DNA from 4 places in the Mesorhizobium sp. M4B.F.Ca.ET.058.02.1.1 genome. Region 3 is predicted to be linked to each of the others. Evidence: predicted binding sites of a transcription regulator. Region 3 holds the regulator's gene; each other region holds the start of a gene.

Region 1 (7,680 bases), 2.8 Mb from region 3:
CGTCAAGCGCGCCGCGGCCGAAGCCAATATGGAGCTGAAGCGCCTCGATCCCGCGCTCGGCAAGGCGATCATCGAGGCCGCTCAGGAGGTGATCGACGGCAAGCTCAACGACCATTTCCCGCTGGTGGTGTGGCAGACCGGCTCGGGCACGCAGTCCAACATGAACGCCAATGAGGTGATCTCCAACCGGGCGATCGAGCTGCTCGGCGGCGTCATGGGCTCGAAGAAGCCGGTGCACCCGAACGACCACGTCAATATGAGCCAGTCGTCGAACGACACCTATCCGACGGCCATGCACATCGCCTGCGCCGAGCGCATCGTGCACGATTTGCTGCCGGCGCTGAAGCACCTGCACAAGGCGCTGGAGGCCAAGAGCCAGGCGTTCGCGCATATCATCAAGATCGGCCGCACGCATACGCAGGACGCCACCCCGCTGACGCTGGGCCAGGAATTCTCCGGCTATGCCGCGCAGGTCGCCTCCTCGATCAAGCGCATAGAGATGACGCTGCCCGGCCTGCAGGAGCTGGCGCAGGGCGGCACCGCGGTCGGCACCGGCCTCAACGCGCCGGTCGGCTTCGCCGAAAAGGTGGCGGACCGCATCGCCGCCATCACCGGCATAGCCTTCGTCACCGCGCCGAACAAGTTCGAGGCGCTGGCCGCCCATGATTCCATGGTGTTCTCGCATGGCGCGATCAACGCGGCGGCGGCGGCACTCTTCAAGATCGCCAACGACATCCGCTTCCTCGGCTCCGGCCCGCGCTCCGGCCTCGGCGAACTCTCGCTGCCGGAAAACGAGCCGGGCTCCTCGATCATGCCCGGCAAGGTCAACCCGACCCAGTGCGAAGCGCTGACGCAGGTCTGCGTGCAGGTGTTCGGCAACAATGCCGCGCTGACCTTCGCCGGCAGTCAGGGCCATTTCGAGCTCAATGTCTACAACCCGCTGATGGCCTATAATTTCCTGCAGTCGGTGCAGTTGCTCGCCGATGCCTCGGTCTCCTTCACTGACAATTGCGTGGTCGGCATCGAGGCGCGCGAGGACAACATCAAGGCAGCGCTCGACCGCTCGCTGATGCTGGTCACGGCGCTGGCGCCGACCATCGGCTACGACAACGCCGCCAAGATCGCCAAGACGGCGCACAAGAAGGGCACAACCCTGCGCGAGGAAGCACTGGCGACAGGCCTGGTCAGCGAGGCCGACTACGACCGGCTGGTACGGCCGGAGGACATGACGCATCCGGGGTAAGCTAGTATCACCGGCGTAACCGGGTGAACAATCTGTCGCCACATCGGCATCTTTGGTGAACAGTCTGCCTGCTCTATCTGGGTTGTCATTCCAATCCTCCCGGAGAGAGTCCCATGTCCATCAACACTTCTGTCGCCGGTTCCGGCGTCGCTTCCAACAGCTCCACCACCATCCTGCTCGGCCGCATCCTGCTGGCCGTCATCTTCCTGCTTTCGGGCTTCGGCAAGCTCACCGCGATTGCCGGCACCGCAGGCTATTTTGGCAGCCTCGGCCTGCCGCTGCCGACCGTGACCGCCGTCCTCGTCGGCCTCATCGAGCTGCTCGGCGGCCTCGCCGTCCTCGTCGGCTTCCAGACCCGCATCGTTGCCTGGGTGCTGGCGATCTTCACGGTTGCCACCGGGCTGGTCGCCCACACCGGCTGGGCCGACCAGATGCAGATGATCCAGTTCCTCAAGAACCTCGCCATCGCCGGCGGCTTCATCGTGCTGGCTTCGTCTGGCGCCGGTTCCTACTCGATCGACGCCAAGCGCGGCTGAGCCTTCCCTCGCAAGCGCAGACCTGGGCGGCGCGGAATTTTCCGCGCCGCTTTTTCGTTGTCGAACTGTGCGGACGCGCCAGGTCTGCGACTCTGCTAGACTGGGGCGCAATCTAGGCTTGGCCAGTGGCCGGCTTTCGCTCTTTGTTCTGACGCAATTCCGGACGGAAAACCGTTACACACTTTTCCTGGAATTGCTCTCGGGAGGTGACGATGCCCCGCAATGCGCTGCTTCTATTGTCCCGCCTGCTGCTTGCCGCCCTCTTCGTCCCGTCCGGCTTCCACGCGCTGGCCAATATTTCCGGCACGACCAGCTATTTCGCCGGCCTCGGCCTGCCATTGCCGGCGCTCGCCGCCTGGGGCACCGGCCTGTTCGAGCTGATCGCCGGATTGCTCGTCCTCGTCGGCTTCCAGACGCGAATCGTCGGCCTGCTGCTCGCCGCCTTCTGCGTGGCAGCAGGCCTCATCGGCCACTATGGTCAGGGTGGCGACGACGCCATGCTCGCCTTCCTGCACCAGCAGATGCTGATGAAGGACATCGCGATCGCAGGCGGCTTCCTGGCGCTGGCAATGGCCGGCGCCGGCGCCTGGTCGATCGACGGGCGTAGCTTCGGCGTTGGCGCCGACATCACCTGACGCCCTATTTGACCGAAACGCTCGGCCCATTCTCGACCGCCAGCACCAGCCGGCGGTTGGTGATCCGGGCCAGTTGCGCCAGCCTGCCGGCCGGGCGCTCGCCATAGAGGTCGGCAAGTGAGGCCGGCAGCACCAGCGCCAGCATGCCGTTGCCGCGGTTTTCCCATTTCAGCCTGGGCATCACGCCCGGCATCGCCGCCGTCATCAGGTAGACGACGCGCATCATTGCGGCGAGAACGCGGGCGCGCTCGAGGATGCGCGGCGGCGCCAGCGCCTTGATCTCGGGCGCGATGCCCTCGTTGAAGATGCCGTCATGGCGGTAGGCGCCGGCCAGCGCCAGATAGGCGCGGCCGGGATGGTCGACGCCGATGAAAGAGGCGTGCGCGATGATGTTGAGAGACTGCCTGCCGCGGTATTCGGGATGCGCGCGCCAACCAATATCGGCGAGCAGGCAGGCGGCCTGGCGGTAACGCGCCTCGTCCTCTGTCTCGTCGATGCCGAAAGCGGCAAAGGCCTTGCCGGTCCAGTCGACCAGCTCATGCGCATGGTGGACCGAGCGCGAGCGCAATAGCGCGAGTTCCTCGGCGGCCGAGATCAGCGGATCGGCCTTCTGCTCGGCCGCGTCGAGCAGCGAGTAGAGAAAGCCCTCGCGCACGCCGAGCGCCGAAACGACGATCTTCGACGGCTGCATCGCCGACATGATCTCCTGCAGCACGATGGCGCCATAGGGGAGCAGCGAGCGGCGGTTCTTGGAAACGCCTTCGATGCCCTTGACCTTCTCGATCTCGGCCTTCGTCACCTGCTTCAGGAAGCTCTGCGCGCTGTCGGCCGAGATCTCATAGTGATGCATGACGCCGAGCGGGTAGTTGGTCATTTCCATGTGCAGCCGGGCGAGGTTTCGCCAGGTGCCGCCGACGGCGTAGAAGGCCCTGCCCTGCCCACCCTTCAACAGCTTGGCCCGCGCCAGCTCCTGGCGCGCGATCTTCTGAGCCTGGACGAGCGAATTCTTCGCCATGTCCTGCAGGCGCAGGCCGCCGAGCGGCAGCGTGATGCCGTCGCCGATCGCCTCGCCGTTGATGTCGATCAGTTCGAGGCTGCCGCCGCCGAGGTCACCGGCGATGCCGCTGGCCGGGTGGAAGCCGGAAATCACGCCGAGCGCCGAATAATGCGCCTCCTGCCGCCCGGAGAGCACCCGGATCTCAGTCTTCAGTACGTCCTCGGCGCGGTGGATGAAATCGGGGCCGTTGACCGCCTCGCGGGCGGCGGCGGTCGCCAGCACATACATGTGCTCGGCGCCGGCCTGGTCGGAGAGCGCGCGGAAGCGGCGGAACTCCTCCATCGAGCGGGTGACCGCCTCGGGATCGAGCTTGCCGGTCGAAACGATGCCGCGGCCGAGGCCGGCCAGCATCTTTTCGTTGAACAGCAAGGTCGGCGAGCGCGCCAGCCCTTCATAGACGACGAGGCGGATCGAGTTAGAGCCGATGTCGATGATCGACAGCGGCCGCCGGTCCTGGAGCCGGCCCTGGGAAGCAGAAATCACGCGGCGGCGTTCTTCTTGCGGCGCTTGAACTGGGCGATGCGCCTGGGCGCATGCGACTTCAGCGCGTCACCCCGTCCGGACAGACTCGGATTGGTCATGAAATATTCCTGCGCGTTGAACGGTTCCTCGCCCTCCTCCAGCACGACGCGCCGGGAGGTGCCGTCAGCCAATACGTCGAAACTTTGCTGGTTGTCCATGATGTTGCCCAGCATGATCTGGCCAAGCACCTGTTCATGCACAGTTGGATTGGTGATCGGCGCCATGGTCTCGACACGGCGGTCGAGATTGCGCGGCATAAGATCGGCCGAGGAGATGTAGACGATCGCCCCGTCCGAGGGCAGGCCGTAGCCGTCGCCAAAGCAGTAGATGCGGCTGTGCTCGAGGAAGCGGCCGACGATCGATTTCACCCTTATATTCTCCGACAGGCCCGGCACCTGCGGCCTCAGGCAGCAGATGCCGCGCACGACGAGGTCGATCTCGACGCCGGCGCGGCTGGCATCGTAGAGCGCGTCGATGATGATCGGGTCGACCAGCGCGTTCATCTTCATCCAGATTCGCGCCGGCCGGCCCTCGCGCGCGTGGACGACCTCGTTCGAAATATGCTTCAGGATGCGTTTGCGCAGCGTGAATGGCGAAACGGCGAGCCGCATCTCCTCGGTGGGCTCGGCATAGCCGGTGATGAAGTTGAACAGCTGGGCGACATCGCGGGCAATCGTCGGATCCGTGGTGAAGAACGACAGGTCGGTATAGATGCGCGCGGTGACCGGATGGTAGTTGCCAGTGCCGAGATGCACATAGTTGCGCAGCTTGCCGTCCTCGCGCCGCACCACCAGCGACATCTTGGCGTGGGTCTTGAGCTCGAGGAAGCCGAACACGACCTGGACGCCGGCGCGCTCGAGGTCGCGGGCCCAGCGGATGTTGGCCTCCTCGTCGAACCGCGCCTTGAGCTCGACCAGCGCCGTCACCGATTTGCCGGCCTCGGCCGCGTCGACCAGCGCGCGCACGATCGGGCTGTCGTTGGAGGTGCGGTAGAGCGTCTGCTTGATCGCCACCACTTCCGGGTCGGCCATCGCCTGACGCAGGAACTGCACCACCACGTCGAAGGATTCGTAGGGATGGTGGACGATGATGTCCTTCTCGCGGATGGCGGCAAAGCAGTCGCCGCCATGCTCGCGGATACGCTCGGGAAAGCGCGGATTGTAGGGCGTGAACTTCAGATCGTCGCGGGCGACGGCGACGATCTCGGAGATCTGGCTGAGCGCCAGCGGACCGGTCAGGACGCTGATGCGGCTCGACGAGACGCCAAGCTCGCCGGCGACGAAGTCGCGCAGTTCCGGCGGCATCAGCATGTCGAACTCGATGCGGATCACCGAACCGCGGCGGCGCCGCTTCAGCGCCGTCTCGAACAGGCGAACCAGGTCCTCGGACTCTTCCTCGACCTCGATATCGCTGTCGCGGATGATGCGGAAGGTGCCGGACCCCTTGACCTCATAGCCCGGGAAGAGCTTGCCGATATAGAGGCCGACCGCCTCCTCCAGCGGGATGAAGCGGACATGATTCTTGCGGTCGGGTAGACGGATGAAGCGCTTCAGCGCCACCGGCAGGCGCAAAAGCGCGCTCATCTCCTCGCCATTCTTGCGGTGGCGCAGTTGCAGCGCCATCGAGAAGCCGAGATTGGGGATGAACGGGAACGGATGCGCCGGGTCAATCGACAGCGGGGTCAGCACCGGAAACACCTGATCCTGGAAATGCTCTTCCAGCCAGGCCTTCTCGTCCTTGGTCAGCGCGTCGCGGGTGATGCTTTCGATGCCTTCCTTGTTGAGCAGCTGCATCAGTGTCGAAAGGCTCTTCTGTTGGTCCTCCTGCAGGCGCTCGACCTCGCGCAGCAGTTGTTCAAGCTGCTGTTCGGGCGTGCGGCCGTCCGGACTCTTCAGGACGATGCCCTCGCGCACCTGGCCTGCCAGGCCCGCGACACGGACCATGAAGAACTCGTCGAGATTGCCGGCCGAGATCGACAGGAAGCGGATCCGCTCCAGAAGCGGATGGTGCGGGTTCAGCGATTCCTCCAGTACGCGCCGGTTGAACTGCAGCCAGGAGAATTCGCGGTTGACGAAGCGATCGGGATTGCCGCTCTCGGCACTTGCCGCCTCGATGGTGATGAATTCGCTGTGCACCGGCTTCAGTTCGTTCATGATTCCCGCTCTTGTCCTGCGCCCATCGCTTTGAAGCGCTGCATTCCGGATGGGCTACGGACGCTCTAACATGTTTTTGTGACGCACGATCCCTCACGAATCCCGCAGCGATCCAGGGTCATGCGCTTAACCGGCTCAACTTATCCTCTGACAGGCTTTTGCGACAGTTTCATTTCATCGATCTTGCAAACAGGCCGGTTATGATCCAGATGCAGACTGGCCGAAACAAGCCGAGACCAATTGGAGACGACGATGGCAGGCGGTTCCATTCCCCATTTCCAGAACGATGCGGGCCATCCGGCGATCGACATCGGCGTCAAGGAATTCATGTGCACGGGCGCCAACCCGCCCTTCGACCATCCGCACGTGTTCCTCGACATGGGCGACGACAATGAGAAGGTCTGCCCCTATTGCTCGACGCTCTTCCGCTATTCGGCGAAACTGAAGGCGACCGAAACGGTCCCCGCGGGCTGCCTCTATATCGACCAGGCCGCCTGATCCTCTTCCGACGATGAGCGAGGCGCGGTCCCGGCAGGTCGTCATCGCCGGGGCCGGCATAGCAGGACTGACGGCGGCGCTTGCCTTCGCCGAGCGCGGCTATCCCGTAACGGTGTTCGAACAGGCCAGGCAACTCGAGGCAGCCGGCGCCGGTATCCAGCTTTCTCCCAATGCGACGCGAATCCTCAGGCAGCTCGGCGTGCTGGAGCGGCTCCTGCCGCATGCAGTGCGGCCGGAGGCGGTGGTGCTCAAGGATGCCGCCGCGCTCAGGGACCTGGGACGCGTGCCGCTCGGACAGGCCGCCGAGAGGCGCTGGGGAGCGCCCTATCTTGCCGCCCATCGCGCCGACGTGCAGGCGGCGCTGACGGCGCAGGTGACGGAACGCCCGGATGTCGAGCTCGTCACCGGCGCGCGGGTGACCGGCGTCGCCGCCGGACCGCAGGGCATTGCCGTGACGGCTGAAACGGACGGCCGCACGATCGAGGCCAGCGGCCAATTGCTGGTCGGCGCCGATGGTGTCTGGTCGTCGATTCGCGAGAACCTCGCCGGCAAGCAGCCCGGCTTCGGCAAAAGCCGCTTCTCGGGCGAACTCGCCTGGCGCGCCACGGTCGCGGCGGAGAGCGCCGCAGGAAAGGCCTTTGCGACGATCGGCGCCGCGGACAGCGTCACCACCTTCCTCCATCCCGGTTTCCACCTGGTGGCCTATCCGGTAAGCAAAGGCAGCGCCTTCAACCTCGCGGCCTTCACCAAGGGCGAGCGCATCGCGGAAGGCTGGTCCGGCCATGCCGACCCGGCCATCCTCTCGGGCGCCATGCGCGGCACGGCACCGGCGCTGGCAAGGCTTGTCGCGCTGGCCGGCCCGTGGACGGCGTTTCCGATCCACACGGTCGAGCAACAGCGCTGGACGATGCAAGACGGGATCGCGCTCATCGGCGATGCAGCGCATGCAATGACGCCGTTCGCGGCGCAGGGCGCCGCCATGGGAATAGAAGACGCCGCCATGCTTGCCGGCGTGATCGCCGACTTCCCTGCCGAC
Region 2 (7,680 bases), 3.2 Mb from region 3:
GGCGGGCGCGCGGCTTGTTCGGCACGAGGTCGATCGCCGTCTCGCGCTCAGGATTGTCGAGGTTGATGGTGGCGGGCGCCGTGTTGTCGCGGATGGCGAGGATCGAGAAGATCGCCTCCGCCGCGCCCGCCGCGCCCAGGAGATGGCCGATCGACGACTTGGTCGACGACATCGAGATCTTCGAGGCGGCATTGCCGACAAGGCGCTCGACCGCGCCGAGCTCGATCGTGTCGGCCATGGTCGAGGTGCCGTGCGCGTTGATGTAATCGATGTCGGCCGGCGAAAGCTTCGCCCGCTTCAGCGCCGCCGTCATGCAACGGAAGGCGCCGTCGCCGTCCTCGGCCGGAGCGGTGATGTGGTAGGCGTCGCCGGTCAGGCCGTAGCCGGTGACCTCGGCGTAGATTTTCGCGCCGCGCGCCTTGGCATGTTCGAGCTCTTCCAGCACGACAACGCCGGCGCCCTCGCCCATGACGAAGCCGTCGCGGTCGCGGTCATAGGGACGGGAAGCCTTTTGCGGCGTTTCGTTGCGCTCGGTCGACAGCGCGCGGCAGGCAGCGAAGCCGGCCAGCGAAAGCCGGGTCACAGGTGCCTCGGCGCCGCCGGCCAGCATCACGTCGGCATCGCCGAAGATGATCAGCCGGGCGGCATCGCCGATGGCGTGCGCGCCGGTCGAGCAAGCGGTGACGACGGCATGGTTGGGGCCTTTCAGCCCGTGCCGGATCGACACCTGCCCCGACACCAGGTTGATGATGTTTCCGGGAATGAAGAACGGGCTGATGCGGCGCGGCCCGCGCTCGTGCAGGATCAGCGCGTTCTCGGCAATGCCCTCGAGCCCGCCGATGCCGGAGCCGATCATGACGCCGGTCGCGCAGCGCTCTTCTTCGGTGCTCGGCCGCCAGCCGGAATCCTTCAGCGCCTCGTCGGCGGCCACGATCCCGTAGAGGATGAAGTCGCCGATCTTACGCAGTTCCTTCGGCTCGAGCACGGCTTCGGGATTGAGCGTGCCGTTGGAGCCGTCACCGCGCGGAATGACGTGGGCGATCTTGCAGGCAAGATCCTCCACTTCGAATTCGGTGACGCGCTTGGCGGCGCTGCGGCCGGTCAGCAGTTCCTTCCAGCTGTGCTCGAAGCCCATGCCGAACGGCGAAACCAGGCCAAGGCCCGTGACGACGACACGCCTCATCGCAGGTCCTCCCCGATCATGCCTGCGAAAAGCCTCAGGCAGAGGCCTTGTCGATGTACTTTACGGCATCGCCGACGGTCAGGATGGTCTCGGCGGCATCGTCCGGAATCTCGACGCCGAACTCTTCTTCGAACGCCATGACGAGTTCGACCGTGTCGAGGCTGTCTGCGCCCAGATCGTCGATGAAGCTCGCCTGCTCCGTCACCTTGTCGGCATCGACGCCCAGGTGCTCGATGACGATCTTCTTGACGCGCTCTGCGGTGTCACTCATTTGGGGCATCCTCGTCTTATGTTGAGTTGTCTTCGTTAGCGGGCGGAATGCCGCTAATCAAGCTGAAATATGGTCTTGCGGGTAACGCAACGCCACAGGACCGGTTTTTGCCCGAACCGCCGGGTTGCGGGCCGCATTACACGAAAAATGCGGGAGGTCCAAGCCGAAATGGCGCTTTTCACAACCGCCGGACCTTGGTCCGTCAACACACCCTAGATCATCGCCATGCCGCCATTCACATGAATGGTCTGGCCGGTGACATAGGCCGCTTCGTTGGAGGCGAGATAGGCAACCGCGGAGGCGACTTCGGCGCTGGTGCCCATGCGCCGGGTCGGGATCGCCGCCATGATCGTCTCCTTCTGCTTGTCGTTGAGCTTGTCGGTCATGGCCGATTCGATGAAGCCCGGGGCGACGCAGTTGACGGTGATGTTGCGGGTGGCGATCTCCTGCGCCAGCGACTTGGAAAAGCCGATCATGCCGGCCTTGGAGGCGCAGTAATTGGTCTGGCCGGGATTGCCGGTGACGCCGACCACCGAGGTGATGTTGATGATGCGGCCATGGCGGCGGCGCATCATCGGATGGGTCAGCTCACGGGTCAGGCGGAAGACGGCGGTGAGGTTGACCTCCAGCACGCTGTCCCAGTCGGCATCCGAAATGCGCACGAACAGGCCGTCCTTGGTGATGCCGGCATTGTTGACGAGGATGTCGACGCCTTCGAGATCGGCCTCCGCCTTCTGGCCGAGCGCCTTGACCTCGTCGCGGTCGGACAGGTTGGCCGGGAACAGCTTCACGCGGTCACCGAGCTCGGCGGCCAACGCTTCGAGCTTCTCGATGCGCGTGCCATGCAGGCCGACGATCGCGCCCTGGCTGTGCAGCACGCGGGCGATCGCCTCGCCGATGCCACCCGATGCGCCGGTGACGAGCGCCTTGCGGCCGGTCAGTTCGAACATTCTTCTCTCCTGATTCCAGAGAACACCCTGCTTATGGGTGGGGTGAAAGTCGCTAAGTTATGCAAACGCCGCAAGCGCCGCCTCGACATCTGCCGCCGTGCCGACGGCACCGGTGGCGACGTCGCGGTTGATGCGCCGCGCCAGGCCAGACAGCACCTTGCCGGCGCCGATTTCGTAGAGCGTAGCGACACCGTTGGCGGCGAACCACTCCACCGTCTCGCGCCAGCGCACGCGGCCCGTCACCTGCGCGACCAGGCGCCGGGCGATCTCGTCGGGATCGCTGGTCGGGGTGACCGTGACGTTGGAGACGACGGGAACCACCGGCGCGCTCTTCGCCACGCCGGCCAGCGCCTCGCGCATGATTTCGGCGGCCGGCGCCATCAGCGCCGAGTGGAAGGGGGCGGAGACCTGCAGCATCAGCGCCCGCTTGGCACCCTTTTCCGTGCACAGCTTCGCCGCGAGCTCGACCGCGGGCTTGGCGCCGGAGATCACCAGCTGGCCGCCGCCATTGTCATTGGCGACCTGGCAGACGGAGCCTTGTGCCGCCTCGGCGCAGGCTGCCTCGACCTCGGCCTGCTCCAGACCGATGATTGCCGCCATGGCGCCCTCGCCCGCCGGCACCGCCGCCTGCATGGCATTGCCGCGCACGCGCAGCAGCCGCGCGGCATCCGCCACGGAAACGAAGCCGGCGGCGGCAAGCGCCGAATATTCGCCCAGCGAGTGCCCGGCGACGCAGGCCACCTTGTCCTTCAGCGAAAAGCCACCCGCCTCCAGCGCGCGGATCGCGGCCAGCGACACTGCCATCAGCGCCGGCTGGGCGTTGGCGGTCAGCGTCAGCGTCTTTTCCGGCCCTTCCCAGATCAGCTTCGACAGTTTCTCGCCAAGCGCGTCGTCGACTTCCTCGAACACTTTGCGTGCCTCGGGGAAGGCGTCCGCCAGGTCCTTGCCCATGCCGACAGCCTGGCTGCCCTGTCCCGGAAAGGTGAATGCGACGGCCATGTCGAGGCTCTCCAATGGCTGATTTTTCCTGCCTGTGGCGCAAGGCGGACGGCCAAGTCAAGCCCGCGGTTGCCCAATGCGACGCCAAATCGCCGCGCGAGTGCCTGTTCCAAAAGACTTTTTTTCGATCACACCTGATGAAAACCGCTCACGAATCGTTTGCTGGCTCTTCTTATTTTCGCCACAGGCCGCTAGCTTTTAGATGACAGTTCCATGACAGAACGGTGACGCGGGTGGAAAAACGCGTTTCGCGGGCCGGGGGAAGTGAAGTGGCAAGGATCAGCAAGGGCGCGGCCAGACCCGCGCCGCAGTTCTTGGAAGACGATCCGTCCACCGGCTACCTGCCGGGGCGGAGATGGCCGATCGTCCGCTACGGTCTCGTCACCCTTCTCGCTTCCGCCATACTGGTGTTCGCGATCGAGTGGATCGTGCGCGGCGATTTTTCCGGCACGGTCGCCTTCTTCCTGCAGCCCTTCAAGCCGGGCTGGACCACCATCATCGTCTTCGCGCTGGTGCTGATCGGGCTCGACGCCGTCATCGGCCGCAGCCACCAAGGCCTGATGATCGTGGCGCCGCTGACGCTGGCGCTGGCCTTTGTCGGTCACCAAAAATCGCACTATCTCGGCGATCCGCTCTACCCGACCGATTTCCTCTATTCCCGCCAGATCATGGCGCTGATGCCGCTTCTGGTGCGCGAACGGCCGTGGACCGCCGCCATGCTGGCGGTGGGGATCATCGCCGGCTTGGCGCTGCTCGCTTATGGCTGGCGCCTGTGGCGCCGCAAGGTGCCGATCCTCAGCCGCAAGGGACGGCTGGCGCGGCTGACGCTGACGGTGCCGCTGCTCGCCTTCTTCGTCTCGATCATGGATTACGCCACCTTCTCGTGGACCCGCGACCGGCTGCAGATCATCCCGATCATGTGGGACCAGAAGGAAAACTACGCCTCCAACGGTTTTGCGCTGGCCTTCGCGCTCAACGTGCCGATGGCGCATGTTTCGGCGCCTTCGGGCTATTCGGACAAGGCGATCGCGGCGATCGAGCGGCCCCAGGTGACGGCCTCGGTGCCCGACGAGAAGCCCGACATCATCGTCGTCATGAGCGAATCCTTCTGGGATCCGACCAAGCTGCCGGGCGTCACCATCACGCCGGACCCGATCCCCAATGTGCGGGCGCTGCGCTCCGGCTACATGTTCTCGCCGGAATTCGGCGGCATGACCGCCAATATCGAGTTCGAGGCGCTGACCGGCTTTTCCAACGCCTTCCTGCCGGCGGGCTCGATTCCCTACCAGCAGTATGTGCGCACGCCGACGCCGTCGCTGGCGACCTTCCTGAAGAGCGAGGGCTACCGGGCGCGCGCCATCCATCCGGGCACCAACTGGTTCTGGAACCGCGGCGCGGTCTATGCCGATTTCGGCTTCAACGACTTCCGCTCCGAGGAGACGCTGCCGCCGATGCAGAAGCGTGGACCGCTTGCCTCGGACGCGGCGATGACCGATGAGATCATGCGCGAGGCGGACGCCAGCGAAGACCCGGTCTTCCTGTTTGCCGTCAGCCTGCAGAACCACGGGCCCTACGAGCCGTACCGCTATTACAATCCGACCCACAAGGTCGCCGCGCCGATCAGTTCCTGGGCGCGGGAATCGCTGCTGAGCTATGCTGAAGGCTCCGCTGACGCCGACCGCGGCCTGCAGCGCCTGGTCGAATGGGCAAAGAAGCGCGAGCGGCCGACGGTGATCGCCTTCTTCGGCGACCACCTGCCGCCGCTCGGGCCGGTCTATGTCGAGACCGGCTTCCTCAAGGACAATGTCGCGCCGCGCAAGGAAGCGCCGGAGGCGGCGCTCGAGCACCACCAGACGCCGCTGATCATCTGGTCGAACCGCACCGGCCCGGCCGAGGACGTGGGCGCGGTGAGCCCCGCCTTCCTGCCCTACCACATCCTGACCACCGCCGGGATCACGCATCCCTACTATACCGGCTTCCTCGGCGCCCTGCGCGAGCGCTACCGCGTCGTCGACCGCAACATTCTGCTGTCGCCGGCCGGCGCGGCGTCGCCCGACTGGGCGCGCCAGAAGAAGATCGACCCTGCGATCAACGATTTCCGCCTGCTGCAATACGACATGATGTTCGGCAAGCGAAACGCCGCGCCCGACTTCTTCCCCGAGACGGTCGACAAGGTCGTCGCCCATACGAGCTGAGTGCTGCGGCTTTTCAGAACTGCGACAGCAAGGACCCCTGCTTGAAACGCACTCTCCCTTGCCTTCCTGGGGAATTCCTGTATAGACGCCCGCAATCTGCCGGTCCTTGCTGGGGGCTGAACGGAGGGCCGAGGGTTTTCTCGAAAACCCGCGTGTGAAGCCAGAAGCGCTTCCGCCTCCCGTGTCTCCGCTCTCGACCGTCTCGTCATGCTCCTTTCTTCCCCGCTTCGCGGGTCAGAGAAGTTGCAGAGGCTTTAGCCGCGAGGAACCGGGAGAGAAACGAAGAAAGGCACCGATACACTATGGCTCTATACGAACATGTGTTCCTTGCCCGGCAGGACCTCTCGCAGCAGCAGGTCGATGCGCTTGTCGAACAGTACAAGGGCGTCATCACCGCGAATGGCGGGTCCGTCGGCCGGGTCGAGAACTGGGGACTGAAGTCCCTCACCTACCGGGTCAACAAGAACCGGAAGGCTTACTACACGCTGATGGACCTGACCTGCCCGCCGGCCGCGCTCAACGAGATGGAGCGCCAGATGGGCCTGTCCGAGGACGTGCTGCGCTTCCTGACCGTCAAGGTCGAGGCGCATGAGGAAGGCCCGTCCGCGATGATGCAGAAGCGCGAAGAGCGCTCCGAGCGCGGCGGCTTCGGCGACCGCGACCGTGGCGACCGCGGCCCGCGTTCGTTCGGCGACCGCGATCGCGGCGACCGTGGCGATCGTCCGCCGCGCAGCTTCGATGGCGAGCGCGGTCCGCGCCGCCCGCGTGAAGGCGTTGAAGGGGGTGCAGAATAATGGTCGACATCAACCAGATCCCGACCCGGCGCCCGTTCCATCGCCGCCGCAAGACCTGCCCGTTCTCCGGCGCCAACGCGCCCAAGATCGACTACAAGGACGTGCGTCTGCTGCAGCGCTACATTTCCGAGCGCGGCAAGATCGTGCCGTCGCGCATCACCGCCGTCAGCCAGAAGAAGCAGCGCGAGCTCGCCAAGGCGATCAAGCGTGCCCGCTTCCTTGGTCTGCTGCCCTACGTGGTCCGCTAAGACTTCCGAAGCGGGCGGCCAGCCGCCCGCTTCTTCCCCACGGCGACGGGCGCCGCAGGGTGGACATCAAATCCCGGGTTGAGGCCGAAAGCCTCTAACTGCCGCGACAGGCAGGACAGCGACACGGCGGCAACGCCCCTTTTGCTTCCTGACCTGTTCCAGATCAATCCGGCGCCGATCCCCGTGATCGACGCTCCAGACGAAGGAACAAAACCATGGAAGTCATTCTTCTCGAGCGCGTTTCCCGCCTCGGCCAGATGGGCGACACCGTCAAGGTCAGGGACGGGTTCGCCCGCAATTTCCTGTTGCCGCAGGGCAAGGCGCTGCGCGCCAACGAAGCCAACAAGAAGAAGTTCGAAGGCCAGCGGGCCCAGCTCGAAGCGCGTAACCTCGAGCGCAAGTCGGAAGCCTCGCAGGTCGCCGAAAAGCTCGACGGCAAGAGCTTCGTGGCCGTGCGTTCGGCCGGCGAGACCGGCCAGCTCTACGGTTCGGTGTCGACCCGCGACATAGCCGACCTGCTGACGGCGGAAGGCTTCTCGGTCAACCGCAACCAGATTCAGCTCAACCATCCGATCAAGACCATCGGCCTCACCAATGTGGCGATCGCGCTGCATCCGGAAGTCGAGGTCACGATCACGCTCAACATCGCCCGCACCGCGGACGAGGCCGAACGTCAGGCCAAGGGCGAGACGCTGACGACGGCCGAAGCCATCTATGGCGACGACATCAACGACAATGCGCGGCCGGAAAACTTCTTCGACCCGAACGCCGAGTTCGAAGGCGGCGAAGACAACGCCTGACCTGGCACGATCGAGCGCCGCGGCGGTGCTCGAAAACGCCTTGTCGCCCTCCGGTTTCGACTGGACCAATGCCCGGGCCTCGCGCCCGGGCATTTTTATACCAAATGGAACTTTCCGAACCCCCATATCTTGATGCAGACTACAGCGTCGCGCGTCCTTTGGACGCACAAAGGACGTCGTAGTCCTTTGACTTGGCGCATGATCCCCGCGCGAAATCGACTGCGATTTCGGGACCCTGCG
Region 3 (7,680 bases):
CGGCGACCGACGCGAGCGTCAACGACATGGCGACACCCGCCAGCATGGCGGCTGCGAATTTCTTCATGATATCCTCCCTGCGCCATTGCGGCGCGACCCAGACTGGCCCTGAGGCCGGCATAGAGGCTTTTTTTCGAGCCTCGAAAAAATAGTGATCCAACGCCGGAGCGCTGTCAACATTGATTCTGCTGGATTCTGACGCCCCTGCGAATTTTTTTCGAGCTCCGTAATAAATAAATGACAGGCCGGCCCGCTTCTGCCACAATTCATACGGTGTCCGCCGACGGCCCCTTGAGATCAAAAACGGCCGCGACGACCGGGAGGAAATAGGGCATGTCGGTTGGAATCCGCCACGACGATCTGCGCCGACGCAACCGGGCGATGGTGATTTCGGCCGTGCGCCGCGCCGGCCAGCCGTCGCGGACCGAGATCGCCGCCACCACCGGCCTCAGCCATTCGACCATCTCGGCGATCTCGTCCGACCTGATCCAGGAAGGCATCCTGACCGAGAGCAAGGCAAACGAGGCTGTTTCGCTGAAGCGCGGCCGGCCGCAGGTCGGGCTTGCGCTCAATCCGGAAGCCACGGCGGTGATGACGGTGGTCCTGTCGCTGAACTTCCTTTCCGTCGCCGTCATCGACTACGCCGGGCAGGTCATTGCCGAAGAGCAGCGCCGCCTCGACACGGCGATCATGCCGCGCGACGAGCTGATCGGCGAATGCGTGGCCATCGTCCGGCGCCGCTTCGAGGATCCCGATCTCGACGTCCGCGGCGTCGCCCGCATCGCCATGGGCATCCAGGGCATCACCGACACCCATGCCCGCGCCATGTTGTGGTCGCCGATCACGCCGCAGACCGACATCGCCTTCGCCGACATACTGGAAGCCGAATTCGGCGTTCCGGCCACCATGGAGAACGACTGCAACATGATGGCGGTGGCCCTGCAGTGGCGTGACCCTGACCGCTACCGCGACGACTTCATCGCCATCCTGCTGTCGCACGGCATCGGCATGGGGCTGGTGCTGAAGGGAGAGCTGTTCACCGGCACCCATTCCTCGGGCGGCGAATTCGGCCATATGATCCACCGGCCGGGCGGCGCGCTCTGCCGCTGCGGGCGGCGCGGCTGCGTCGAGGCCTATGCCGGCAACTACGCCATCTGGCGCAATGCCAAGGAGATGGGCGAGGACGCCGAGCCGGTCGATGTCAGCGACGCCGACATGCGCTCGCTCGCAGCGCGGGCGCGCGCCGGCGACGGTCCGGAGCGCCAAGCCTATCGCAAGGCCGGCGAGGCGCTCGGCTTCGGCCTCGGCAGCCTGTTCGCGCTGATCGATCCCGCACCGGTCGCCATGGTCGGCGTCAGCGCCGCCGCCTTCGACCTGATCGAGCCGGCGCTGCGCGAGGCGATCGCCCAGACCGCCGGCGGCCAGCATTCGAAATCGATCTCGTTCGACACCGAGCCGAACGAACTGCCGCTGATCCGCGAGGGCTGCGCCATGCGCGCGCTCGGCTTTGTCGACCAGGAGATTTTCGCGCCAGGCGTCCAGGCGAAAGGCAGCGCCGCCGGGAAGAGCGTGGCCTGAGCGTCAATCTTCCCTGATCGCGTAGCCCGCGCCGCGTATGGTGCGGATGACATCCGGCATGCGGCCATTGTTGACCGCCTTGCGCAAGCGCCCGACATGCACGTCCACGGTGCGCTCGTCGATGTAGATCGTCTCGCCCCAGACATTGTCGAGCAGCTGGCTGCGCGAGAACACCCGGCCGGGATGCCGCATCATGAATTCGAGCAGCCGGAATTCGGTCGGGCCGAGCCGGATCTCGCTCTTCTTGCGGTAAACGCGATGCGACTCGCGATCGAGCACGATGTCGCCGACCTTCAGCATGCTGGACAGGACTTCCGGCTTGGCGCGGCGTAGCAGCGCCTTCACCCGCGCCATGAACTCCGGCGTAGAGAACGGCTTGACCAGATAGTCGTCGGCGCCGGTCGAAAGGCCGCGCACCCGGTCGCTTTCCTCGCCGCGCGCCGTCAGCATGATGATCGGCAGCCGCTCGGTCTCCGGCCGCATCCTGAGGCGCCGGCAGAGCTCGATGCCGGAAACCGCCGGCACCATCCAGTCGAGCACCAGCAAATCGGGCACGTTTTCCTGCAGCCGGATCTCGGCCTCGTCGCCGCGTGTGACCACCTCGACCTGGTAGCCTTCCGATTCCAGATTGTAGCGGAGCAGCACCCCCAGCGGCTCCTCGTCCTCCACCACCATGATGCGTGGCGCGATCATCAGCCGGTCACCCTTCTTCTCAGGCCGCCGGCGCCGACATCGCCGTCTCGTCCAGCTTCGGACGATTGGCGGGCAGTTGCTGACCGGTCAGCACGTAGTAGGCGTTCTCGGCAATGTTGGTGACATGGTCGCCGATGCGCTCCAGGTTCTTGGCGCAGAATAGAAGATGCGTGCAAGCGGTGATGTTGCGCGGATCCTCCATCATGTAGGTCAGGAGCTCGCGGAACACCGAGGTGTATTTGACGTCGATGCGTTCGTCGTCGTTGCGGAGCTTGGCGAGGGCTGCGGCATCCGCGGCGGCATATTGCTCGATGACGCCCTGCACCTGGACCAGCACAAGCTGCGCCATGCCGTCGATGGAATGCGAGAGATCACGCGGCGTGACGCTGAGGCCGACGGTACCGACACGCTTGGCGATGTTCTTGGCGAGGTCGCCGATGCGTTCGAGGTCGCCCGCCATGCGGATCGAGCCGACCACGGCGCGCAGATCGTTGGCCATCGGCTGCCGCTTGGCGATCAGCGTGATGGCGCGGTCGTCGAGTTCGCGCTGGCGTGCATCCATGATGGCGTCGTCGGAAACAACGCGCTGCGCCAGGGCATTGTCGGAATTGAGCAGCGCGCGCGTCGAGCCGGCGACCATCGAGCGGGCGAGATCGCCCATGTCGGCGATCAGCTTGCTGATCGCTCCCAGATCCTCGTCGAAAGACGCAACCGTATGATGTTCACCCATGATCCTGTCCTCGTGCGTGGAAATCAGCCGAACCGGCCGGTGATGTAGTCCTGGGTGCGTTTGTCGTCGGGGTTGGTGAACATCTTGTCGGTGGCGCCTTCCTCGACCAGGTAGCCGAGATGGAACATCGCCGTGCGCTGCGACACGCGGGCCGCCTGCTGCATCGAGTGGGTGACGATGACGATCGTGTAGTTCTGGCGCAGTTCGTCGATCAGCTCCTCGACACGGGCGGTGGCGATCGGGTCGAGCGCCGAGCAGGGCTCGTCCATCAGGATCACTTCCGGCGACACGGCGATGGCGCGGGCGATGCACAGGCGTTGCTGCTGGCCTCCGGACAGGCCGGTGCCGGGCTCGTGCAGGCGGTCCTTCACCTCGTTCCAGATCGCCGCCTTCTTCAGGCTGGATTCGACGATCTGGTCCATGTCGGCCTTGCGCTTGGCCAGCCCATGGATGCGCGGGCCGTAGGCGACATTCTCGTAGATCGACTTCGGGAACGGGTTGGGCTTCTGGAACACCATGCCGACGCGAGCCCTAAGCTCCACGACGTCGATGTTCTTGTCGTAGATATCCTCCTCGTCCAGCGTGATCTTGCCCGTCACGCGCGCCGAGTCGATGGTGTCGTTCATGCGGTTGAGGCAGCGCAGGAAGGTCGACTTGCCGCAGCCCGAAGGTCCGATGAGCGCCGTCACCTGATTGAGGCGGACGTCGAGATTGACGTCGAACAGCGCCTGCTTTTCGCCGTAGAACACGCCGACCTTGTCGCCGCGCATCTTGATCACTTCGTTCGACTTGGCGTTCATCTTGTCGCCCACTGCGTTTTCAAGAGACTGTTCGGTCATGATGTTCATACCAGATGCCTTCTTTTACCAGCGCCGTTCGAACCGGCGCCTGAGCACGATCGCTGTGATGTTCATGGCCATGAGGAAGACGAGCAGGATGATGATGGCGCCCGACATACGCTCGACGAAGGCGCGTTCGGCCTCGTTGGCCCACATGTAGATCTGCACCGGCAGCGCGGTCGCCGGATCGAACGGAGTCTTCGGATAGTCGGCGACGAAGGCGACCATGCCGATCAGGAGCAGCGGCGCGGTTTCGCCGAGCGCGCGCGCCAGGCCGATGATGGTGCCGGTGAGGATGCCGGGGGCGGCAAGCGGCAGGATATGCTGGAACACCATCTGCATCTTGGAAGCGCCAAGCCCGAGCGCCGCCGAGCGGATCGACGGCGGCACGGCGGCAAGCGCCGCGCGGGTGGCGATGATGATCGTCGGCAGTGTCATCAGCGTCAGCACCAGGCCGCCGACGAAGGCGGCCGAGCGCGGCATGCCGAGGAAATTGATGAACACCGCGAGGCCGAGCAGGCCAAAGACGATCGACGGCACCGCCGCCAGATTGTTGATGTTGACTTCGATCAGGTCGGTGAAGCGGTTCTTCTTGGCAAACTCCTCCAGATAGATGGAGGCGGCGACGCCGATCGGCAGCGCCAGAAGCAGCACGATCACCATCATGTAGAAGGAGCCGATGATGGCAACGCCCATGCCCGATGTCTCCGGACGGCTCGAGGCGCCATAGCTGAACAGGCCCTTGTTGAAATGCTCGGCCATGGTGCCGTCGGCCTTGAGCTGGTTCATCCAGGCGACCTGCTGGTCCGAGACCTTGCGGCGCGCTTCCTCGACATTGAGATCGATCTGCCCCTTGAAGGCGGAATCGAGGTTTGCGGCGACGAGGATGTCGACATTGCGCGTCGTGCCGATGACCGACGGATCGGCAACGACGATGTCGCGCAATTGGACGCGCGCGCCCTCCGACAGGAAGCCCTTCAGCTTCAATGCCATCGGTTTGTTGCTGGGGTCGATGCCAAGCTTGGCCATCAGCGCTCTGTCGGCAAGTTTGGGGTAGTTGGCCTTGATCAGCACCTCCGGGTCGGTGGCGCGTTTGTTGGAAGGATCGATGACCTTCTCGTCGAAATTGATCGGCAGCGATACCGTCGTCTGCCAGAAGGCGGTGTAGCCCTTCGAGACGATGGTGATCAGCATGATGGCGAGGAAGGCGAGGCCGACCGAGATCGCCAGCGCGCCGTAGATGCGGAACCGGCGCTCGGCGGCGTAGCGCGCCTTGAGGCCGATGTCGCGGCGCGCGGGGGCCGCGGTGCGGACCATCGTATCCAGCGGGATATCGGTCATTCGTACTGCTCCCGGTATTTGCGCACGATGTAGAGGGCCACGATGTTCATCACCAGCGTCAGCGCGAACAGCGTGATGCCGAGCGCGAAGGCGACCAGCGTCTGCGGCGAATTGAATTCGAGGTCGCCGGTCAGCTGGTTGACGATCTTGACGGTGATGGTCGTCATCGCCTCGAACGGATTGGCAGTGAGATTGGCGGCGACACCGGCCGCGAGCACCACGATCATCGTCTCGCCGATGGCGCGCGAGGCGGTGAGCAGGATGGCGCCGACGATGCCGGGCAATGCCGCCGGCAGGATCACCCGCTTGATCGTCTCGGAGCGTGTCGCGCCGAGGCCGAGCGAGCCGTCGCGCATGGCGCGCGGCACCGCGGTGATGATGTCGTCGGAAAGCGAGGAGACGACCGGGATCAGCATGACGCCCATGACCAGGCCGGCGGTGAAGATGCTCTGGCCCTGGATGAAGGGCGAGCCGCCGGTCAGCGCCGCGGAGAGATCGCGCAGGAACGGCCCCAGCGTGACGACGGCGAAGATGCCGTAGACGATGGTCGGGATGCCAGCCAGCAACTCGAGCGCCGGCTTGACCACCGACCGCACCTTGGGCGAGGCGTATTCGGCCATGTAGACAGCCGACATCAGGCCGACCGGCACCGCCACCAGCAGCGCGACGAAGGCGATGTAGAGCGTGCCGGCCAGAAGCGGGATCAGGCCGAACTGGCCCTGGCTGCCGCCCGAGCCGGCGGCGGCGAAGCGCGGATCCCAGACGGTGCCGAAGAAGAAGCTCGCCGGCGAGACGCTCTCAAAGAACTGGATGGTCTGGAACAGCATCGAAAGCACGATGCCGACGGTGGTCAGGATGGCGATGGTCGAGGCCGCCAGCAGCCCCCACAGCATCAGCCGCTCGACATTGTTCCTGGCGCGCGCCCGTGGCGCGACTTGTCTTAGCGCATAGAAGGCGCCGGCGATCGACAGGGCAAGGGTGACGACGGCTCCGATCATGCCGAGCCGGCCCTGCACCGCGTTCGCCTCGACGGCAATCGGGATCATGTAATCCTGGGTGTCCGTCGCCAGCGCCACGCCCTTGGCGGCGAGCAGCGGCTGCAATTCGGCGAAGCTGGCGGGAAGCTGGGTGTTGGCATCGAGCTGGCGCAGGCCCTTGGCGAGGCTCTTCACCAGGCTGACGTCGAGCGCCTCGCTGGCGACCGCGCTGTCGGCGGTGCGCTCGGGCAAAGCGGCATGGATGTGGCGGTCGAGGTAGATGGAGGAACCGATGTTCCACACGGCAAGCAGCAGGAGGGCCGGCAGGACAGCGAGCAGGAAGGCCCACCAGCCGTGATAGTGAGCGCGCGAATGCGGCTTCACCGATCCATTGTCCTGCGCGACGGCGCGTTGGCGACCGATGAAGAATGCGACCAGGCCGACGGCGACTACAATGGCAAGTACGAGCATGGACGACATGAACCCACCCCAGGGGAAATCCCTTGTTTGAGCATGATCTTATCCGAACCAGAGGTCAGCGAAGCAAAAACCGGTCCCCACTTTTCGCTGACGCGGTGCTTCGGTTCGGGATCATGCTCCGGTCGCTACCGCCGCTGCGGCAGGCGAAGAGATCGGGGCGCGGGCAAACCCGCGCCCCGGTCCGCAAGCTTGATTACATGGTCTTTCCGGCGGCGAACGCGTCGCGCTGCGCCTGACGCTCGGCATCGGGAGCCGAAACCAGGCCGTACTCGGCGAGCGGGCTTTCCGGGCCGATCATCTGGTCGTCGAGGAAGAACTCGACATATTCCTTCAGGCCCGGAACGACGCCGAGATGCGCCTTCTTGACGTAGAAGAACAGCGGGCGCGAAACCGGATACTTGCCGCTGGCGATGGTCTCGGTCGAAGGCGTGACGCCTTCCACGGTGGCGACCTTCAGCTTGTCGGCATTGTTTTCGTAGAAGGCGAGGCCGAACACGCCGACGCCGGTCTTGTTGGAGTCGATGCGGGCGAGCGTCTCGGTGTAGTCGCCGTCGATGTCGACAGCCTTGCCGTCCTTGCGGATGGCGATGCAGGTCTTGCCGACTTCCTTGTCGTCGCTGATGCCGGTGGCCTTGATGGCGGCCTTGTCGCAGCCGGCGTCGAGAAGCTTGGTCTCGAACACCTCGCGGGTGCCGTGCTTTTCACCCGGGATGTAGGCGGCGATGTCCCAGTCGGGGAGCTTCGGGTTGACCTGGTTCCACTTGGTGTTCGGATTGTCGACCAGCTTGCCGTCGACGACGAGCTTGGCGGCGAGCGCCTTGTAGATGTCGGCGGGAGCCAGCGCCCAGTCCGGGCCCTTGACGTCGGTGGCGAAGACGATGCCGTCATAGCCGATGCGGACTTCCTGGATGTCCTTCACGCCGGCGTCGGCGCAGGACTTGATCTCGTCCTTCTTGATCGGACGCGAGGAGTTGGCGATGTCGATGGTGTCTTCGCCGACGCCCTTGCAGAATTCCTTGATGCCGGCGCCGCTGCCGCCGGA
Region 4 (7,680 bases), 1.2 Mb from region 3:
TCGTCGCATCAAGGAAGCCGAAGGCGCCGTGCCATGAAACACGTGCTCGACCGTCCCATCTGGAGCGCTCTCGCGACGCGGCATCAGGCCTTCGCGCAAGGCGACAACCTCGCCAGGCGATACATGCCGTCAATCGTTCCGTTCTCCGCGACGGCCGTGGACGACAAGGAAAGCCTTGAGGCGCTGGCCAAGCTTATTCCACCACGCGAAAGCTCCTTCGTGGTCCAGGCGGACGCAATCGTCCTGCCCGCGGCGCTCTGTGCGATTTCAACCGCGTCCCTGGTCCAGATGATTGCCGAGCATCCGGTGCAGGCCGTGTCGGACGAGCGCATCCGGCGGTTGACGCAGGACGATGCCGCCGAGATGCTCGCTCTGGCGGCGCTCACCAGGCCCGGCCCGTTCACGCTGGAGGCGTTGAGCCTCGGCGATTTCTGGGGGGTCAAGATCGACGGCAGGCTGGCGGCGATGGCCGGCGAGCGCATGAAGCAGCCGGGCTATACCGAGCTCAGCGGCGTGTGCTCGCATCCGGATTTCCGCGGCGGCGGCCTTGCCAGGCGGCTGTCCCTGTTCGTTGCAAACCGGATCATGACGCGGGGCGAAATCCCCTATCTCCACGCTTATGCCAGCAATGTCGCGGCCACGGGACTGTACGAGTCCATCGGCTTCCGGCTGAGAAGCATGATGAACATGGCCGTGGTTCAGCGCACCGGATAGGGCGCACCAGCGGCCGTTCTCGCGGACCTAGAGCGTTTCACGGAAACGGCAAACTGCTCCGTCTCTTTGTTTTTTGTTTTGAGGCAATTCCGGACGGAAAACCGCTCACACTTTTCCTGGAATTGCTCTAGGCCGACTTTGGCTCAAGCCGCCGGAAGCCGACGGCTTCCATCAGCATGTCCTCTTCGACCATGCCGGCATTGTGCAGGGCAAGCAGGTTCAGGGCGATTTCCCGGGCTTCGGTCGAATCGGGATGCGCCTGGCGCCGCCGGCAGGCCTCGTCAAAGACGCGCTGCAGCCTGGCGATATCGGCAGGCTTCAGCAGGCCACGGTCATAAACAGACTTTGGCATGGCAGTCTCCTGACAAGGACCTAGGGCGCCACGCATAAATTGCCAATCTTTCCCGAAGCTTGACTGGTTCGCGAAATGAAAAGGAGGGATCTCGGGGCGCCGAGATCCCTTCTTTGATCATGCAATGGGTCGAGATGACCGCAGGTCAGACGGCGATCTTGCCGCCGCCCTTTTTGGTGATGGCGACCACTGAAGGCCGCGTCGGCATGTCGGGCTTGAAGTCGGGCCAGCGGGTCGCCAGGTCCTCATAGTAGGAGGGGCGGCCGAAGGCTTCCCAATCCTCGCCGCCGTCGCCCGGATGCTGGACGGCGACGAAGGCGGTCTGATCGTCCGGCGCGAACAGCGGGCCGCACATCTCGGCGCCGATCGGCACGCGGAAGAACAGCTTTGAGGTCGCCCGCGCGGCGCCCTCGGTGTCGACCGCCCACAGGCCGTCAGTACGGCCGGTGGCCTTCGGGCCCTGGCCGTCGGTGGCGACCCACAAGCGGCCGGCCGAATCGACGGCGCAATTGTCCGGCATGCCGAACCAGCCATTGGCGGTGGTCGCGGTCGAGAAGGTGGCGCCGACGTCGGCCACCGAAGGATCGCCGCATTTCAGCATCACTTCCCACTTACCCTTGGCGGCAGTGAAGTCGCCGCCGTCCTCGACGATCTCGATGATATGCCCGAAGGCGTTCGCCGCGCGCGGATTGGCGGCGTCGACCTGTTCGGGCTTGCGCTTGGAATTGTTGGTCAGCATGACATAGACCTTGCCGTTGGCGCCGTTCGGCTGGATGTCCTCGGGACGGTCCATCTTGGTGGCGCCGAGCAGGTCGGCGGCGCGGCGCGTCTCGATCAGCACGTCGGCCTGGCCGGTAAAGCCATTCTCAGCGGTGAGCGGCCCCTGGCCGAACACGATCGGCATCCATTCGACGGTGCCATCCTCGGCGAATTTGGCGACATGCAGCGTGCCGTCGTCGAGCAGGTCCTTGTTGGCCGCGAGGTCGTTGGGATTGAATTTGCCCGTGGTGACAAATTTATAGACATAGTCGAAACGCTCGTCGTCGCCGAGATAGAAGACGACGCGGCCGTCCTTGGCGACGATCGATTCCGCGCCCTCATGCTTGAAGCGGCCCATGGCCGTGCGCTTGCGCGGCACCGAATTCGGATCATTGACGTCGACCTCGACGATCCAGCCGAAGCGGTTGGGCTCGTTCGGCTCCTTGGCAAGGTCGAAGCGGTCGTAATGCGCGCCCCATTCATAGGCGCCTTCCGGGATGCCGAGACGCTTGTAGTTGGCCGCTTCCTTGTGGCCTTCCGGCAGCTCGCCGGTGAAATAGCCATGGATGTTCTCCTCGGCCATGACATAGGTGCCCCATGGGGTGACGCCGCCGGCGCAATTGTTGAAGGTGCCGACGACCTTGGTGCCGGAAGGATCGGCGTTGGTCTTGAGGCGATCATGGCCGGCGGCCGGACCCGACAGCGCCATCTCGGTTTTGGAGGTGATCCGCCGGTTGAGCTTGCCGTCGCGCACCACCTGCCATTTGCCCCCGTCCTTGCGGATCTCGACGATGGTGCCGCCATGCGCCGCCATCTCGACATCGACCTGCTCCTTGCTGAGAGGCGCTGTCTCTGCGGCCTTCTTGCCGTCCTTGTCGACGATCTTGACGATGCCGGGGAACATCAGATGCGGGTTGGTGTATTCGTGGTTGACCACCAGCAGACCATGCTCGGCCGAGCCGTCGATCGGGATATAGCCGATATAGTCGTTGTTGTAGCCGAACTGTTTTGCCTGGGCCTCGGCCGACTGCTTTACCGGGTCGAATTCCGGCGAGTCGGCAAACAGCGGGTCGCCCCAGCGCAAGAGCACATCGGCGTCGTAACCCGGTGCGACATGGTGCTTGTCGTCGATGCCGGCCTCGAGCTCGTCGAACTTGAAAGCCGAGGCTTCTGCGGCGCGGGCATCGTCGGCGGCGACGAGCGCCAGCGGGCTGACCGTGGCGGCGATGGCCGAAACGGCCAGCGAGCCCTTCAGGAAGCCACGGCGCGAGAAACGCGCGGCGATGATCTCGCCCATGGTGCGGTTGTCGGTAGGATTGACGGCCGGACCGTCATTCTCCTCGAGCAGGCTGGTGCGGAAACCGGTGTCAGGGGAGCGGTGGTCGGTCATGAGCTTTCCTCTGGCTTCTTGGCTGGAGCATGTGAGCTTCCGACCCGTATAGCCGCAGGATCACATTTTCGTGACAGAAGTCGCGATTTCGGCAATCTATTTGCCGGCTCATGAGCGCGACCATGGATACGGCCGGCTTCGGCCGTCATTCGTCGCTCCCGCATGATCGTCAAAATATCGCGCCGGCCAGCACCAACCATGTTGCCAGGACGTATCTTGCGACATCCGGCTTCGATCATGTCTGAGCGGGACACCGGTCCGACGCGGTCTGCTTGACGGCCTCGCGCGCTTGGGAAACAAGGACTGCGGCACGCGCGGCGACGGCCGCTACAGGAGGGGATGAAAAGTGAGTTTCTGGGGACTGGTGCAGCTTGGTGTGTCGACCGTGATCTTCCTGCTCGCGGCGACCGCGGCCAAGCAATGGGGGCTGGCGCCAAGCCTCGGCAAGATCGTGCTGACGCTGGCGCTCTATTCGATCGGCAACCTGATCATGCTGAGGCTGATCCGTGAGTTCGGCATGTCGGTGTCGTTCAGCCTTTCGGCGGTGATCCAACTGGTGTCGGTGAACGTGGTTGCGCTTGCCTTTTTCGGCGAGAGGGTCAACGCGCTGCAGGCCACCGGCATCGTGCTGGCGATCGCCGCCGTGGCGCTGATCACCCTCGGGCCCTATATGCAGCGGCTGTAGTCGGACGGCCAAGCTGATGAGGTCCTTCGCAACCGCCCTGCTCAACAAGATCGAGTTCCCGGTTCTACTGGCCGGACTGGTGATCGCCGGCGGTCTGTGGGGCTTGGAGGAGCTGATGGAGGTGGCGCACGCGACCACGCCGCATGCTTTCGACACCGAGATCCTGCTCGCCTTTCGCCATCCGGGCCAGCCGGATAGTCCGATCGGCCCGGCCTGGCTGGAAGGGGCGGTGCGCGACATTACCAGCCTTGGCGGCACCAGCGTTTTGGTGCTGGTGACGACAGCGGTCATCATCTATCTACTGCTCATCCGCCGGCCGGCAACCGCGCTGCTGATGTTCGTGGCCGTGGCGGGCGGGCAAGTGCTGTCGAGCCTGCTCAAGTTCGAAGTCGACCGGCCACGACCGGATCTTGTTTCGCATCTCGTCAACGAGACCTCGCTGTCCTTTCCGAGTGGTCACGCCATGCTTTCGGCGGTGACCTACCTCACCCTAGGCAGCATGGCGGCCCGCTTCCTGCCGGGCCGCACGACGAAGATCTTTGTCCTCGGCCTTGCCATACTGACGACATTGCTGGTCGGCGCCAGCCGCGTCTATCTCGGCGTCCACTGGCCGTCCGACGTGCTCGCCGGCTGGTGTGCCGGTTTCGCCTGGGCCATGCTCTGCTGGCTGGTGGCGCGCTTCCTGCAGCGGCGCCATGCGGTGGCGGACAGTGAGTGACCCATGTTTCATCCATGCTAAATGATGCTTGAAACATCATGATCCTTATATTATCCATTGATACTGCAGACTCAGACAAGGGTTCTGGCCGATGATCACCGCCCAGCAGATGCGCGCCGCGAGGGCGCTGGCCGGCATCGATCAGAAGACGCTGGCCGAGCGCGCCGGGGTTTCGCTTCCGACCATCCAGCGCATGGAGGCGAGCGACGGTGTCGTCAGGGGCGTGGTCGACACGCTGATGAAGGTCATCCAGGCCCTCGACGGGTCCGGGGTGGAGCTGATCGGCGAGAACCAGGCCAGCGAGCGCGGCGGCAGGGGCGTGCGCCTCAAGCCGGCCGCACCGCAGAACCCGCAAGGCTGAGCCGGCACGTAAAGTGTTAGAGCATATCTTGTGCGTCCGATTTGGACGCGCGTCGCTCTAAAGTCGCGACGGCGACCGCCGACATCCCTGCCGACGATCCCGCCGCCTTTCAGGAGTGGAAGGCAGTCCATGGATCAAACCAGGCGGGCAACCCATCAACCGGCACGGCCGACATTTGCCGAACTGTTCACACCGAAGCTGGTGACGGTGCTGCGCGAGGGCTACACGCTGGCGCATTTCAGGGCCGACGCCGTTGCCGGGCTGACGGTCGCCATCGTGGCGCTGCCACTGTCGATGGCGATCGCGATCGCATCCGGCGTCACACCAGAGCGCGGCCTCTACACCTCGATCGTCGGCGGCTTCATCATTTCGGCGCTCGGCGGCAGCCGCTTCCAGATCGGCGGGCCGGCGGGCGCCTTCATCGTGCTGGTGGCGGCGACGGTGGCGCGTGTGGGCGTCGACGGTCTGCTGCTGGCGACGATTATGGCCGGCGTCTTCCTGCTCGCCATCGGCTACCTCAGGCTCGGCACCTATATCAAGTTCATCCCGTATCCGGTGACCGTCGGCTTCACCGCGGGGATTGCCGTCATCATCTTCTCCGGCCAGATCACCGAGCTGTTCGGGCTGAAGCTCGCCGGCAAGGAGCCGGGGCCGCTGGTGCCGAAGCTGATGGCGCTCAGCGAGGCGGCCGGCACGATCAACCCGGCCGCGACCTTCGTGGCGGTGCTTACCATCGCGACCATCGTCCTCCTCAAGCGCTGGCGGCCGAAATGGCCGGCGATGCTGGTCGCCATCGGGCTGGCCTCACTCGTCGTGGCGCTGTTTTCACTGCCGGCCGAAACGATCGGCACGCGCTTTGGCGGCATCCCGCGAAGCCTGCAATGGCCGGCCCTGCCGCCGCTCAGTCTCGACAGGATGGTCGACGTGCTGCCGGACGCGATCGCCTTTGCCCTGCTCGGCGCGATCGAATCGCTGCTGTCTGCCGTGGTCGCCGACGGCATGACCGGCCGCCGCCACCGCTCCAACTGCGAATTGGTGGCGCAAGGTTTCGCCAACATCGCGTCGGCCCTGTTCGGCGGAATCTGCGCCACCGGCACGATCGCCCGCACCGCCACCAACGTGCGGGCCGGCGCGCACGGTCCGGTCTCGGGCATGTTGCATTCGGCGATGCTCTTGGCGTTGATGCTGGTGGCGGCCCCGCTCGCCAGCTACATCCCGCTCGCCGCCCTTGCCGGCGTGCTGGCGGTGGTGTGCTGGAACATGTTCGAGAAACAGGCCTTCGCCACGCTGCTCAGAAGCTCGTCAGGCGATGCGCTGGTGCTGATGGCGACGTTCCTGATCGTCATCTTCCGCGACCTCACCGAAGGCATCGTCGTCGGCTTCGCGCTGGGCTCGATCCTGTTCATCGATCGCATGGCCAAATCGATCGCCGTCGAGGCCGACCAGCCGCTGGTGCCGGAGGACGTCGCCGACCGCGCCACCGCCTATGATTCCAGCGAGGCGAGCGATGCCGACACTGTCGTCTACCGCATTTCGGGCGCCTTCTTCTTCGGCGCCGCTTCGACCGTCGGCGCCGTGCTCGACCGCATCGCCGACCAGAGGAAGAACTTCATCCTCGACTGTTCGGCGGTGCCGTTCTTCGATTCCACCGCGGCCAACGTCATCGAGGGCGCGGCGCACAAGGCCAAGCGCGCCGGCGTGCGCTTTATCATCGCCGGCGCTGCGCCGCAGACGCGGCGCATGCTGATCAACCACGGCGTCAAGCGGCCGCTGGTCACCTACGCCGCCTCGATCCGCGATGCGCAGGCGCAGCTCAAGGCGCCCGCCGCCTGATCGCTGAGCGGGCGGCCTCAACTCGAGCCGACCGCCCGACGGCTTCAATCGAGGCTGAGCGCGGCGACCTCGCCCTCGTTCATCAGCGGCACGAAGATGGTTTTGCCATCGGCGCCGATGTCGGCGCTGCCCGGCTTGAAGGTGGCGACCACCTCAGGCTTGCCACCGCCGTGATAGCGGTAGAGCGTGCCGGTCATGTAGGCGGTGGCGTAGATGCTGTCGCCGATGGCGACGACGCCGTCGAGGTCGGCGAACTTTTCCGCGCCGGGTAATTGCGAAACCGTCCTGGTGGCGAGGTCGACCGCAAGCAGGCCGCCGGGCTCGGCGGTGCTGAAGTCAGGCTTGATGCCCTTGCCCCAGGACGCGACGATCAGCCTGCCGCCGTCGGCGAAGACGCCGTTGGGCGAGGCAAGCGCGGCGTTCTTGACGAACAGTTTCGGTGTGTCGCTGTCGATGCGGTAAATCGCGTCGGCCAGCATGTCGCTGACATAGACCTTGCCCGCGCTGTCGGCCGTCATGTCGTTGAGGAAGACGGCGTCCGGCACGTCGATGCTTGTGAGCAGCTTGCCGCTGGAGAGATCGACGACGCGGACCCTGGTGATGTCGGCGACATAGAGCTTGCCGCCGGAAATCGCCATGCCCTTGGGCGCGTCCATGCCGTCGGTCCAATGCCGCGTGACGACCTTGCCGTCGAGCGATAGCACCGAAAGGTAGCCATTGCCGTCGGCCGCGCCGGGATTGCCGACGATGTTGGAGACGATGATGCGCTTGTTGACGGCATCGAAGAGCGCCTATTCCGGCTGCTCGAAGCCGGTGGCGCGCCAGATTTCGCCGGCCTCGGCGACTGAAGTCAGCGCAATGCCGGCGA

Evidence for each region. The regulator PhoB, encoded in region 3, activates phosphate uptake and scavenging genes when phosphate is short. The targets are predictions, from matches to a motif close to TGTCATNNANCTGTCAT.
Region 1: EJ073_RS07530 (RNA degradosome polyphosphate kinase) is a predicted target of PhoB. The motif match lies at 6,307-6,323, and genes of this name have one in related genera.
Region 2: EJ073_RS10445 (LTA synthase family protein) is a predicted target of PhoB. The motif match lies at 3,606-3,622, and genes of this name have one in related genera.
Region 4: EJ073_RS19835 (PhoX family phosphatase) is a predicted target of PhoB. The motif match lies at 3,275-3,291, and genes of this name have one in related genera.

What each region holds. Positions count from the first base shown of each region.
Region 1 is NZ_CP034450.1:1,504,288-1,511,967, forward strand. It holds gene fumC (class II fumarate hydratase) at 1-1,243, shown strand, start outside; gene EJ073_RS07515 (DoxX family protein) at 1,357-1,779, shown strand; gene EJ073_RS07520 (DoxX family protein) at 1,992-2,414, shown strand; gene ppx (exopolyphosphatase) at 2,419-3,954, opposite strand; gene EJ073_RS07530 (RNA degradosome polyphosphate kinase) at 3,951-6,146, opposite strand; gene EJ073_RS07535 (zinc-finger domain-containing protein) at 6,399-6,644, shown strand; gene EJ073_RS07540 (FAD-dependent monooxygenase) at 6,658-7,680, shown strand, end outside.
Region 2 is NZ_CP034450.1:2,032,730-2,040,409, forward strand. It holds gene fabF (beta-ketoacyl-ACP synthase II) at 1-1,183, opposite strand, end outside; gene EJ073_RS10430 (acyl carrier protein) at 1,218-1,454, opposite strand; gene fabG (3-oxoacyl-[acyl-carrier-protein] reductase) at 1,667-2,404, opposite strand; gene fabD (ACP S-malonyltransferase) at 2,462-3,403, opposite strand; gene EJ073_RS10445 (LTA synthase family protein) at 3,673-5,598, shown strand; gene rpsF (30S ribosomal protein S6) at 5,901-6,392, shown strand; gene rpsR (30S ribosomal protein S18) at 6,392-6,640, shown strand; gene rplI (50S ribosomal protein L9) at 6,856-7,440, shown strand.
Region 3 is NZ_CP034450.1:5,200,636-5,208,315, reverse strand. It holds gene xylF (D-xylose ABC transporter substrate-binding protein) at 1-67, opposite strand, end outside; gene EJ073_RS25315 (ROK family protein) at 334-1,578, shown strand; gene phoB (phosphate regulon transcriptional regulator PhoB) at 1,582-2,271, opposite strand; gene phoU (phosphate signaling complex protein PhoU) at 2,291-3,001, opposite strand; gene pstB (phosphate ABC transporter ATP-binding protein PstB) at 3,025-3,849, opposite strand; gene pstA (phosphate ABC transporter permease PstA) at 3,865-5,181, opposite strand; gene pstC (phosphate ABC transporter permease subunit PstC) at 5,178-6,638, opposite strand; gene EJ073_RS25285 (substrate-binding domain-containing protein) at 6,832-7,680, opposite strand, start outside.
Region 4 is NZ_CP034450.1:4,047,587-4,055,266, forward strand. It holds gene EJ073_RS19820 (MarR family transcriptional regulator) at 1-37, shown strand, start outside; gene EJ073_RS19825 (GNAT family N-acetyltransferase) at 34-714, shown strand; gene EJ073_RS19830 (hypothetical protein) at 842-1,066, opposite strand; gene EJ073_RS19835 (PhoX family phosphatase) at 1,212-3,215, opposite strand; gene EJ073_RS19840 (hypothetical protein) at 3,562-3,900, shown strand; gene EJ073_RS19845 (phosphatase PAP2 family protein) at 3,917-4,618, shown strand; gene EJ073_RS19850 (helix-turn-helix transcriptional regulator) at 4,710-4,979, shown strand; gene EJ073_RS19855 (SulP family inorganic anion transporter) at 5,109-6,812, shown strand; gene EJ073_RS19860 (ATP/GTP-binding protein) at 6,857-7,516, opposite strand.